One region of the Streptomyces sp. SudanB182_2057 genome, then DNA from elsewhere that is predicted to be linked to it. Evidence: predicted binding sites of a transcription regulator. Region 1 holds the regulator's gene; the other holds the start of a gene.
What was found. The regulator HspR, encoded in region 1, represses chaperone genes until heat shock. The targets are predictions, from matches to a motif close to TTGAGNNNNNNNNNCTCAA.
Positions count from the first base shown of each region.

Region 2: lon (endopeptidase La) is a predicted target of HspR. The motif match lies at 2,794-2,812, and genes of this name have one in related genera.

Region 1 is NZ_OZ186798.1:3,975,637-3,981,794, reverse strand. It holds gene dnaK (molecular chaperone DnaK) at 1-1,023, shown strand, start outside; gene grpE (nucleotide exchange factor GrpE) at 1,020-1,691, shown strand; gene dnaJ (molecular chaperone DnaJ) at 1,725-2,891, shown strand; gene ACSURM_RS17230 (heat shock protein transcriptional repressor HspR) at 2,897-3,364, shown strand; gene ACSURM_RS17225 (sugar ABC transporter substrate-binding protein) at 3,735-4,841, shown strand; gene ACSURM_RS17220 (LuxR C-terminal-related transcriptional regulator) at 5,075-6,115, shown strand; gene ACSURM_RS17215 (helix-turn-helix transcriptional regulator) at 6,131-6,158, opposite strand, start outside.
Region 2 is NZ_OZ186798.1:2,965,787-2,971,944, reverse strand. It holds gene ACSURM_RS12595 (HAMP domain-containing sensor histidine kinase) at 1-1,043, opposite strand, end outside; gene ACSURM_RS12590 (response regulator transcription factor) at 1,040-1,780, opposite strand; gene ACSURM_RS12585 (spermidine synthase) at 1,907-2,584, opposite strand; gene lon (endopeptidase La) at 2,835-5,273, shown strand; gene ACSURM_RS12575 (SpoIIE family protein phosphatase) at 5,347-6,158, opposite strand, start outside.

The DNA.
Region 1 (6,158 bases):
CGCGCCCAGTTCCAGCAGCTGACGGCCGACCTGCTGGAGCGCTGCAAGACGCCGTTCCACAACGTCATCAAGGACGCCGGCATCTCCATCAACGAGATCGACCACGTCGTGCTCGTCGGTGGCTCCACCCGTATGCCCGCCGTCGCCGAACTGGTCAAGGAGCTGACCGGCGGCAAGGAGGCCAACAAGGGTGTGAACCCGGACGAGGTCGTCGCCATCGGCGCCTCGCTCCAGGCCGGTGTCCTCAAGGGCGAGGTCAAGGACGTCCTGCTGCTCGACGTCACCCCGCTGTCCCTCGGCATCGAGACCAAGGGCGGCATCATGACCAAGCTCATCGAGCGCAACACCACGATCCCGACCAAGCGCTCGGAGATCTTCACGACGGCCGAGGACAACCAGCCGTCGGTGCAGATCCAGGTCTACCAGGGCGAGCGCGAGATCGCGGCGTACAACAAGAAGCTCGGCATGTTCGAGCTGACCGGTCTGCCGCCGGCGCCGCGCGGTGTCCCGCAGATCGAGGTCTCCTTCGACATCGACGCCAACGGCATCATGCACGTCACGGCGAAGGACCTCGGCACCGGCAAGGAGCAGAAGATGACCGTCACCGGCGGCTCCTCGCTGCCGAAGGACGAGGTCGACCGCATGCGCGAGGAGGCCGAGCGCTACGCGGAGGAGGACCACAAGCGTCGCGAGGCCGCCGAGACCCGCAACCAGGGCGAGCAGCTCGTCTACCAGACCGAGAAGTTCCTCAAGGACAACGAGGACAAGGTCCCCGGCGAGGTCAAGACCGAGGTGGAGTCCGCCGTCGCCGAGCTGAAGGAGAAGCTCAAGGGCGAGGACACCGCCGAGATCCGCACCGCCACCGAGAAGGTCGCGGCCGTCTCGCAGAAGCTGGGCCAGGCCCTGTACGCCGACGCCCAGGGCGCCCAGGCGGCCGGCGGTGCCACCGCCGGTGACGCCAAGGACGACGACGTCGTGGACGCCGAGATCGTGGACGACGAGCGCAAGGACGGTGCCGCGTGACGGAGGAGACCCCGGGCTTCGAGGAGAAGCCCGACGTCCCCTCCGGCGCCACCTCCGACGACGCCGAGCCGAAGGCCGCCTCCGAGGAGGGGGCGGCCCCGGCCGGGGACGGGAACGCAGAGAACGCCGGGCTGGTCGCCCAGCTGGACCAGGTGCGCACGGCGCTCGGCGAGCGCACGGCGGACCTCCAGCGCCTCCAGGCCGAGTACCAGAACTACCGCCGCCGCGTCGAGCGCGACCGGGCCGCGGTCAAGGAGATCGCCGTGGCGAACCTCCTGACCGAGCTGCTCCCGGTGCTCGACGACATCGGCCGGGCACGGGAGCACGGCGAGCTGGTCGGCGGCTTCAAGTCGGTGGCCGAGTCGCTGGAGACCGTCGCGGCCAAGATGGGCCTGCAGCAGTTCGGCAAGGAGGGCGAGCCCTTCGACCCGACCATCCACGAGGCCCTGATGCACAGCTACGCGCCGGACGTCACGGAGACGACCTGCGTGGCGATCCTCCAGCCGGGGTATCGCATCGGCGAGCGCACCATCCGCCCCGCGCGGGTGGCCGTGGCCGAGCCGCAGCCCGGCGCGCAGACCGTCAAGGCGGACCAGGCGGAGGACGCCGCCGAGGACAAGACCGCGGCGGACGGCGACAAGGAGAACGGTGGCCCGGACGAGGGCTGACGTGTCGGCACAGGGGAAGGAGGGACGTCGGGGATGAGCACCAAGGACTTCATCGAGAAGGACTACTACAAGGTCCTCGGCGTCCCCAAGGACGCCACCGAGGCCGAGATCAAGAAGGCGTACCGGAAGCTCGCCCGCGAGTTCCACCCGGACGCCAACAAGGGCAACACCAAGGCCGAGGAGCGCTTCAAGGAGATCTCCGAGGCGAACGACGTCCTCGGCGACCCCAAGAAGCGCAAGGAGTACGACGAAGCGCGCGCGCTGTTCGGCAACGGCGGCTTCCGCCCCGGACCGGGCGCGGCCGGCGGCTCCTTCAACTTCGACCTGGGCGACCTCTTCGGCGGCGCCGCCCAGGGCGGAGGCTTCGGCGGCGGCATCGGTGACGTCTTCGGGGGCTTGTTCAACCGTGGCGGCGCCGCGGGTCCGCGGACCCAGCCCCGGCGCGGCCAGGACGTCGAGTCCGAGGTGACGCTGAGCTTCACGGAGGCCATCGAGGGCGCCACGGTGCCGCTGCGGATGTCCTCCCAGGCGCCCTGCAAGGCCTGTTCGGGCACCGGCGACAAGAACGGCACACCGCGCGTGTGCCCGACCTGCGTCGGCACCGGGCAGGTCGCGCGGGGCTCCGGCGGCGGCTTCTCGCTCACCGATCCCTGCCCCGACTGCAAGGGCCGCGGCCTGATCGCCGAGCACCCCTGCGAGGAGTGCAAGGGCAGCGGGCGCGCCAAGTCGTCGCGGACGATGCAGGTCCGCATCCCCGCGGGGGTGACCGACGGCCAGCGCATCCGGCTGCGCGGCAAGGGCGCGCCCGGCGAGCGGGGCGGCCCGGCCGGCGATCTGTACGTGGTCATCCACGTCCGGGAGCACCCGGTGTTCGGGCGCAAGGGCGACAACCTCACCGTCACCGTGCCGGTGACGTATCCCGAGGCGGCCCTCGGCGGCGAGGTGCGGGTGCCGACCCTCGGCGGTCCGCCCGTCACCCTGAAACTGCCCCCGGGCACCCCGAACGGCCGTACGATGCGGGCCCGGGGCAAGGGCGCGGTCCGCAAGGACGGCACCCGCGGCGATCTGCTGGTCACCGTGGAGGTGCGTGTTCCCGAGGACCTGTCGGGGAAGGCTCGTGAGGCGCTGGAGGCGTATCGCGAGGCGACCGCGGGCGAGGACCCGCGGGCGGAGCTGTTCGAGGCCGCGAAGGGAGCTTGAGAGAGATGGATGGCCGTCGTCCCCGCCAGCGCGGGGGTTTCGCACCGTACGAACTGACCGATGAGACACCGGTCTACGTCATCTCGGTGGCGGCCCAGCTCTCCGGACTCCACCCGCAGACGCTGCGCCAGTACGACCGTCTGGGCCTCGTCTCCCCCGACCGCACCGCCGGCCGGGGGCGGCGCTACTCGGCCCGTGACATCGAACTGCTCCGCCAGGTGCAGCAGTTGTCGCAGGACGAGGGCATCAACCTGGCCGGTATCAAGCGGATCATCGAGCTGGAGAACCAGGTCGCCGCGCTCCAGTCCCGGGTCGCGGAGCTGGAGGCGGCCCTGGACGGCGCGGCGGCGGCGATGCGGCAGCGCGAGGCCGCGGTGCACGCCTCCTACCGGCGCGACCTGGTGCCGTACCAGGAGGTCCAGCAGACCAGCGCGCTGGTGGTGTGGCGGCCCAAGCGGCAGCAGCAGGACTGAACGCGTACAGGCGCGTGGAGAGGGGCCCGGTGTGTACCGGGCCCCTTTCGCGTTGTCCCGAGAACTGGCCGAAATCATTCGTTCGCCTGACCGAGCCGGAGCGCGGCCCGGGGGTGCCGATGATCACGACTCGTGGTGAACCGGGCCGGTTGCGCGGGTCTGGTCCGCCGCGTGAACTTCCTTGAGGTGGAGGGTGGGTAAAGGCCCTTTGCAGGTGGTTTCGCGTGACCTTCACAGGGGCAGCTGAGCGTGGTGTTGCGCACTCGTTAAGTGATTTTTCTTGACGCCGGGCGGGCGCTCCGCGTTGTCTTTTCAGACATCTGGTCGTAGCGCAGTACCCCTCCGTACCACTCCTGAAGTGAGTCCCCGAATGCGTCGTATCGCCATGTCCGTGGCCGCCTCCACGATGACCCTCTCGCTCGCCGGCTGCGGTGTGCTGAACGCGACGGAGGACGGGGCGAGCGCGAGTCCGACCAAGGGCGACGACGTCACCGTGGGCCTGCTGCTGCCGGAGAAGGCGAACACCCGCTACGACATGTTCGACTACCCCATCATCAAGCGCAAGGTCGCCGAGCTCACCAAGAACAAGGGCAAGGTCGAGTACGCCAACGCCGAGGCGAGCGCCGCCCGCCAGGCCGAACAGCTGCGGAACATGATCGACGCCAAGGCCGACGTCATCCTGCTGGACGCGGTGGACGCGCACGCCATCGCCGGCGAGGTGCAGAAGGCCAAGGACGCGGGCATCCCGGTCATCGCCTACGACCGCCTGGCCGAGGGGCCGATCGACGCCTACGTCTCCTTCGACAACGAACTGGTCGGCGAGGTGCAGGGCCGGACCCTGCTGGAGGCGCTGGGCTCGACCGCCGACACCTCCGACAAGATCGTGATGATGAACGGCTCGCCCACCGACCCCAACGCCAAGCAGTTCAAGCAGGGCGCGCTCTCCGAGCTGAACGGCAAGGTGACGATCGCCGACAGCTACGACACCACGGACTGGAAGCCGGAGAACGCCGAGGCGAACATGGCCAAGGCGATCGCCAAGCTCGGCAAGGCCGGCATCGCCGGTGTCTACTCCGCCAACGACGGCATGGCGGGCGGTGTCATCAAGGCCCTGAAGGCGGCCGGCGTCACCAGTCTGCCCCCGGTCACCGGCCAGGACGCCGACCTGGACGCGGTGCAGCGGGTCGTGGCCGGCGAGCAGTACATGAGCGTCTACAAGTCCTACCCGGACGAGGCCGAGGCCGCCGCGCAGATGGCCGTCCTGCGCGTCCAGGGCAAGGACATCCAGTTCGACGCCCTCACCCGGGACCGGGTGGACAGCCCCACCACCAAGGACATCCCGGCGCGGCTGCTCCAGGTGAGCGCGCTGACCAAGGACACCATCAAGGACACGGTCATCGCGGACGGCATCTACTCGGCCGGTGACATCTGCACCGCCAGGTACCGGACGGCCTGCGCGGCGCTCGGGCTGAAGTGACCCGCCCGGCGGGTGACCGGCGGTGAGCCGGTCCGGGGCGTGACCGGCGGCGCCGAAGCCGCCGGCGCGCCGCCCCAACCGCCCTGGTGTGACGCGAAGGCCGAGCGCCACCCAAACCCGGGCGGAACGCCACCACTTGGACGCCGTCGTCGGGGCACCCGTGTTGCGGAGCCGGTCGGCGCCGCGCATAGTTGCGCTGCGGAAGTGGCAGCACACCGGGGGTGAAATGGGCGATGGCCGGGCACGGGGCGGAGGAGCATCCTCACGGTGCCGACCGGCTGTGTGAGGCCGGGGACCGGGTGTACTCCCGTGCCGTGCGCCGGGGGCGGGTGCCGCGCTCGGACGCCGAACCCGTGCCCTGCCTGCTGGACCTGGCGCTGCTGCACCCCGATCCCGACGACATGGACTGGCTGGTGCCGACCTCCCCGCAGGAGGTCATGACCCGGCTGCTGCGCGGGGTCTACGACGAGGTCAGCGCGAGCCAGCGGCGGGTGGGTTCGGCGGTGGCCGCGTTCGAGTGGTACGCGGGCCTGGGCCGGCAGCGGGACGCCCTGGCGGCACCGGCCGAGGGCAGCGCCATCCGGGTGCTGGACGGGCTCTCGCGCATCCAGGCCGCGATGGACGAGGCGACCGAGGCATGCACCACCGAGGTGCTCACCGTGCAGCCCGGCGGCATCCGGCGGGAGGCGGAACTCACCGAGGGCCTGCACCGGGCGCTGGCGCTGCGCGGCCGGGGCGTGCGCATGCGCGCCCTGTACACGCACGTGGCGCGGCACGGGCAGGGACTGCTGAACTACCTGGAGCTGATGGGCGACACGGTGGAGGCCCGGACCCTGGACGAGGTGATCGACCGGCTGATCCTCTTCGACCGCACGGTTGCCTTCGTCCCCGCCAACGCCGACCGCACGATGGCCCTGGAACTGCGCCACCCGGCGCTGGTGGAGTATCTGGTGACGGTCTTCGAGCGGCTGTGGCGGCTGGCCATCCCGCTGACGGCGCCGCTGCCGGACACCGGTATCGAGGGGATCTCGCACCGGGAGCAGTCCATCGCCGCGCTGCTGGCGGAGGGCCACCAGGACGCGGTGATCGCCGAGCGGCTGGGCATCAGCGTGCGTACCTGCCGGGCGCACATCGCCCGGCTGTCGGAGACCCTGGGCGCGGCCAGCCGGACCCAGCTCGGCGTGCGCATCGCCCAGGTGGGCCTGGACGGCCACCGTCCGTCCCGGCCGGCCGGGACGATGGCCGGCGCGGACCCGGAACCCCCGGCGGGCTGAACCGGGCGTGGCGGCTCAGTGGCCGCGGTCCAGGATGCCGGAC
Region 2 (6,158 bases), 1.0 Mb from region 1:
CCGTGCAGATCCACCGCCCACCGGGCGATCGCCAGTCCGAGCCCGGTGCCGCCGTCGCTGCCCGGGCCGTGCGGCCGGGTGACCGCGCCCCGGTTGAACCGCTCGAACACCCGGTGCCACTCGGACCGGGGGATGCCGGGGCCCTCGTCCAGGACCTCCAGCACCAGCGACTCCGGCTGCGGCCCGCGCCGCGCCTTCACGGTCACCCGGCCGTGCGGCGGGCTGTGCTTGACCGCGTTGTCGATCAGGTTGGCGACGACCTGGTGGATGCGCTCGGGGTCCGCGTGCGCGGTCAGCTCCGGCGGCGAGACGTCCAGGTGCAGATGGACGTCGGTGCGGGTGTGGCGGCCCGAGCCGGAGGCGATGTCCGCGCGCACGGAGGCGACCATGTTGGCCTCCTTCAGCACGCCCGAGAGGTACGGCCACACCTCGAACCGGCGCGCCTTCAGCGGCACCACGCCGTTGTCCAGCCGGGACAGGTCCAGCAGGGTCTCCACCAGGCGGCCCAGCCGCTCGGTCTGCTTCAGCGCCGTCCGCATGGTCTCCGGGTCGGCCTCGGTGACCCCGTCGACGATGTTCTCCAGCACCGCGCGCAGCCCGGCGATCGGGGTGCGCAGCTCGTGCGAGACGTTCGCCACCAGCTCCTTGCGCTGGTTGTCCTGGGCCTCCAGCTCGTCGGCCATGACGTTGATCGTCTGGGCCAGGTCGCCGAGTTCGTCGCGGCGGTTCTCCCGCACCCGGCGCGTGTAGTCGCCCTGCGAGATGGAGCGGGCCACCGTGTTCATCTCGTCCAGCGGCATGGTCAGCGAGTGCGCCACGAACTGGGTGATGAGCAGGGTGGCGATCATCGAGAAGACCGTGATGAAGCGCAGCTCCGTCCGGGTGTGCACCGCGACGAGCGACAGGCCGGTGGTGATGAGCACCGCGATGACGACCAGCGCGCCCAGCTTGGTCTTGATCGAGAACGGGCGTATGCCGCCCCAGGGTTCCTCGCCGAGGGCCCCGGGGCTCCTCCGTGCGGCCTGGCGCCCGCTGCCGCTCACGGGGCCGGTGTCTCCAGCGCGTAGCCCACGCCGTGCACGGTCCGGATCCGCTCGGCGCCGATCTTGCGGCGCAGCGCCTTGATGTGGCTGTCGACCGTGCGGGTGCCGGAGGCGTCCGCCCAGTCCCACACCTCGGCCAGCAGCTGCTCCCGGGAGAGCACCGCGCGCGGGGTGTTCGCCAGGCACACCAGCAGGTCGAACTCGGTCGGCGTCAGGTGGACGTCCTCGGACTTCACCCGCACCCGGCGCTGGGCGTGGTCGATCTCCAGCTCGCCGAGGCGCAGGATGCCGGTGCGGGGCGTGGCGGCGGCCAGCGCGGCCCGCTCCACCCGGCGCAGCAGCACGTGCACCCGGGCCGCCAGCTCACGCATGGAGAACGGCTTGGTCATGTAGTCGTCGGCGCCCACGCCGAGTCCGACCAGCATGTCCGTCTCGTCGTCCCGCGCGGTCAGCATCAGCACCGGCACCGGCCGTTGCGCCTGCACCCGCCGACACACCTCCAGCCCGTCGAAGCCGGGCAGCATGATGTCGAGGATCAGCAGGTCGGGCTGCCATGCCTCGGCCGTGTCGACGGCGGCCGGACCGTCGGCCGCCGTCTGCACCAGAAATCCCTCGGCACGGAGCCGGGCCGCGATGGCGTCGACGATCGTCGGGTCGTCCTCGACGACCAGCACCCGGCGCTGTGCGCCCGGGGTGGTCGTCGCCGCGCCGCTCTGGGAGGTGTGTGTCTGCTCCATCGCCCGCCCCTGTTGTGTTGCTTTCCGGAATCCGTGGGGTGATCCCATGTCTGCGTCCGACGCTTGCCCGATCGGCTGAATGATCCGCGTCAGGGCAGCACATTACGGGGACTCGCCGCGCTGTCGCTATCCAGGTCGGACGGCGAGGTGGACGGCGTCGGGAACGCCCCGGGCAACCGGCACCTCTTCGGTACGCACCTGCTGGAACCCGGCATTCCGCAAGGTTCCTTCAAATTCCGGAGAGGGTCGGGCGGACCATACGGCGAGTACTCCGCCGGGCCTCAACACCCTTGCGCAGGCCGCCAGTCCGGCCGGTGAGTAGAGGCTGTCGTTGTCCTCGGTGACGGTCCAGCCGGGGCCGTTGTCGATGTCGAGGCAGAGCGCGTCGAACGTGTCGCATGTCTCATTGACGTACGCGACGAGGTCGGCGCGGACGATCGTGGTACGGGGGTCGGCGAGGGCGTCGGCGGAGATCTCGGCGAGCGGGCCGTCCCGGTGCCAGTCGACGACGGCGGGCTCGCGCTCCACCACGGTGATCCGGCCCCACCGCGGATCGGCGGCCGCGTGTGCGAGCGAGAAGCCCACGCCGAGACCGCCGATCAGCACCGCCGGGGCCGCGCGCCCGTCCAGCGCGTCACGGGCGGCGTCGACCAGCAGCCGCTCCGAGCGGCCGTCGGAGGTGTCCATCAGGAAGCAGCCGTTGGCGATGATCTGCAGGAGCGCACCGTGCCTGCGCAGCACCACCTCGCCGTACGGGCCTTCGCGTCGATCCAGGACCACGGGGGTGTCGTACACGGCAGTCATGCCCCCCATCCTGCTCGAACGGGGCCGGTCGGTCACGGGAATTGCACAGGACCCCCACGGACGAGTGGTACGGAACGGGGGCGGGGCGGCCTGCGGGTGCGAGGCCGACGTGCGCCGGTCCTCGCCGCCGCGGCCCCGGGTACGCCGGCGGGAGCAACTGATCGCTCAGAGCGAACAAATACCCGGGAACAATCGGCCCCGCCAGAACATTGAGTCGGCATAGCTCAAGTTGACTGCCTAAGGGGAGATCATGGCTGCTGAGTCACCGGCGTTCACACTGACCCTGCCCGTGCTGCCGCTCGACGACGAGGTGGTACTGCCCGGCATGGTGGTTCCGCTGGACCTGAGCGACGCCGAGGTGCGGGCCGCGGTGGAGGCCGCGCAGGCCGCCGCCCGCTCCGAACCCGGCAAGCCCAAGGTGCTGCTGGTGCCGCGGGTCGACGGCACGTACGCCAGGACCGGCGTCCTCGGCACGGTGGAGCAGGTGGGCCGGCTCGCCGACGGTGACCCCGGGGCCCTGATCCGCGGCCGGAGCCGGGTCCGCATCGGCGCCGGCACCACCGGGCCGGGCGCCGCGCTCTGGGTCGAGGGCGCCGGCGTCGAGGAGGGCGTGCCGGAGCCGCTGCCGGGCCAGGTCGCCGAACTGGTCAAGGAGTACAAGGCGCTCGCCACCAGCTGGCTGCGCAAGCGCGGCGCCTGGCAGGTCGTGGACCGCGTCCAGGCCATCGACGACGTCTCCGCGCTGGCCGACAACTCCGGCTACTCGCCCTTCCTGTCCACCGAGCAGAAGCTCGAACTGCTGGAGACCGCCGACCCGGTGGCCCGACTCCGCCTCGCCGCCCAGCAGCTGCGCGACCACCTCGCCGAGCAGGAGGTGGCCGAGACCATCGCCAAGGACGTCCAGGAAGGCGTCGACAAGCAGCAGCGCGAGTTCCTGCTGCGCCGTCAGCTGGAGGCCGTGCGCAAGGAACTGCGCGAGCTGAACGGCGAGAACTCCAAGGACGCGGCCGAGGAGTCCGACGACTACCGCGCCCGCGTGGAGGCCGCCGACCTGCCGGAGAAGGTCCGCGAGGCCGCCCTGAAGGAGGTCGACAAGCTGGAGCGCGCCTCCGACCAGTCGCCCGAGGGCTCCTGGATCCGCACCTGGCTGGACACCGTCCTGGAGATGCCGTGGAACGAGCGGACCGATGACAGCGCTTCCGCGTACGACATCCGGGGCGCCAGGGCCGTGCTCGACGCCGAGCACGCGGGCCTGGAGGACGTCAAGGAGCGCATCACCGAGTACCTGGCCGTGCGCAAGCGGCGCGCCGACCGCGGCCTGGGCGTCGTCGGCGGGCGGCGCGGCGGCGCGGTGCTGGCCCTCGTCGGCCCGCCCGGCGTCGGCAAGACCAGCCTCGGCGAGTCCGTCGCGCACGCCATGGGCCGCAAGTTCGTCCGGGTCGCCCTCGGCGGCGTCCGCGACGAGGCCGAGATCCGCGGCCACCGCCGCACCTACGTCGGCGCGCTGCCCGGCCGGATCGTGCGCGCCGTCAAGGAGGCCGGGTCGATGAACCCGGTGATCCTGCTGGACGAGATCGACAAGGTGGGCTCCGACTTCCGGGGCGACCCGGCCGCCGCCCTGCTCGAAGTCCTCGACCCGGCGCAGAACCACACCTTCCGCGACCACTACCTGGAGGTCGAGCTGGACCTCTCCGACGTGGTCTTCCTCGCCACCGCCAACGTGCTGGAGGCCATCCCGGAGGCGCTCGCCGACCGCATGGAGATCGTCCGCCTGGACGGCTACACCGAGGACGAGAAGGTCGTCATCGCCCGCGACCACCTGCTCCCGCGCCAGCTGGAGCGGGCCGGCCTGGACCGGGACGAGGTCACCCTGGAGGAGAGCGCCCTGCGCAAGCTGGCCGGCGAGTACACGCGCGAGGCGGGCGTGCGCACCCTGGAACGCTCGATCGCGCGCCTGCTCCGCAAGGTCGCCGCCCGGCACGAACTGGGCGAGCGGGAGCTGCCGTTCACCGTCACCGACGGCGACCTGCGCGACCTGATCGGCCGGCCGCACCACGTGCCCGAGTCCGCCCAGGACCCGGCCGAGCGCCGTACGGCGGTGCCCGGCGTGGCCACCGGTCTCGCGGTCACCGGCGCCGGCGGCGACGTGCTCTACGTGGAGGCGTCCCTGGCCGACCCGGAGACGGGCGCGGCGGGCCTGACCCTGACCGGCCAGCTGGGTGACGTGATGAAGGAGTCGGCGCAGATCGCGCTGAGCTTCCTGCGCAGCCACGGCGCCGAACTGGAGCTGCCGGTGGCCGACCTGAGGGACCGGGGCGTGCACATCCACTTCCCGGCGGGCGCGGTGCCCAAGGACGGCCCCAGCGCGGGCATCACGATGACCACGGCCCTCGCCTCGCTGCTGTCGGGCCGGCTGGTCCGCACGGACGTGGCGATGACCGGCGAGGTCTCGCTGACCGGCCGGGTCCTGCCCATCGGCGGCGTGAAGCAGAAGCTGCTCGCCGCCCACCGCGCCGGGGTGACCACCGTGATCATCCCCAAGCGCAACGAGCCCGACCTGGACGACGTGCCGGCCGAGGTGCTGGACAAGCTCGACGTCCACACCGTCACCGATGTCCGCCAGGTCCTGGAGCTGGCGCTCGCGCCGGCCGAGGACGGTGTGGAGCCGGCGGTTCCCGTGGCGGCGTGACGGACGCCGCGGGAAGGGCGGGGCCCGGGTTCCGCGCAGGCGGCCCGGGTCTCCGCCGCACCCCGTCGCCCGCTCAGAGCGCGGCCGGGGTCTGCTCCGCCCACACCGTCTTGCCGGTCCGCTCGTGCCGGGTGCCCCAGCGCTCGGCGAGCTGCGCGACCAGCAGCAGGCCCCGGCCGCCCTCGTCGAAGATCCGGGCCCGGCGCATGTGCGGAGTGCTGCCGCTGGCGTCGTACACCTCGCAGATCAGGGCGGCGCCCGGGCGCAGCAGCCGGAGCCGGACGGGCGGGCGGCCGTAGCGGATGGCGTTGGTGACCAGTTCGCTGACGATCAGCTCGGTGGTGAACGCCGCCTCCTGGAGCCCCCAGGCGGACAGCTGCTCCTCCACGTACCGCCGGGCCAGGGAGACGACGGTCGGCTCGTGGTCCAGCTCCCAGCAGGCCACCCGGTCCTCGGGCAGGGCCCGGGTGCGGGCCAGCAGCAGGGAGACGTGGTCGTCCGGGCCGTGGCCGGCCAGCTCGGTGAGGACCCGGTCGCACACCGAGTCCAGCGACGGCGCCGGACCCTCCGGCCCGCCGTACACCCCGTCCAGGGCCCGGCCGACGGCCCGGCCGTGGGGCTCGGGCGGGCCGTTCGCGCACAGCGCCAGCAGGCTGCCCTCGGGCAGCTCCGTCTCGACCGCCTCGAACGGCGGTCCGCCCATTCCCAGCGGCGGCCCGGCGGGCACGTCGAGGACGCGGACGGCGCCGTCGGGGGTGACCACGGCGGGCGGCGGATGCCCGGCCCGGGCCGCCGCGCACCGGCGCGACACGGGGTCGTAGACGGCGTACAGGCAGGTGGTGCCGATGCCGCCGGCGGTCTCGGCGGCCGGGTCCGCGCTGCTCT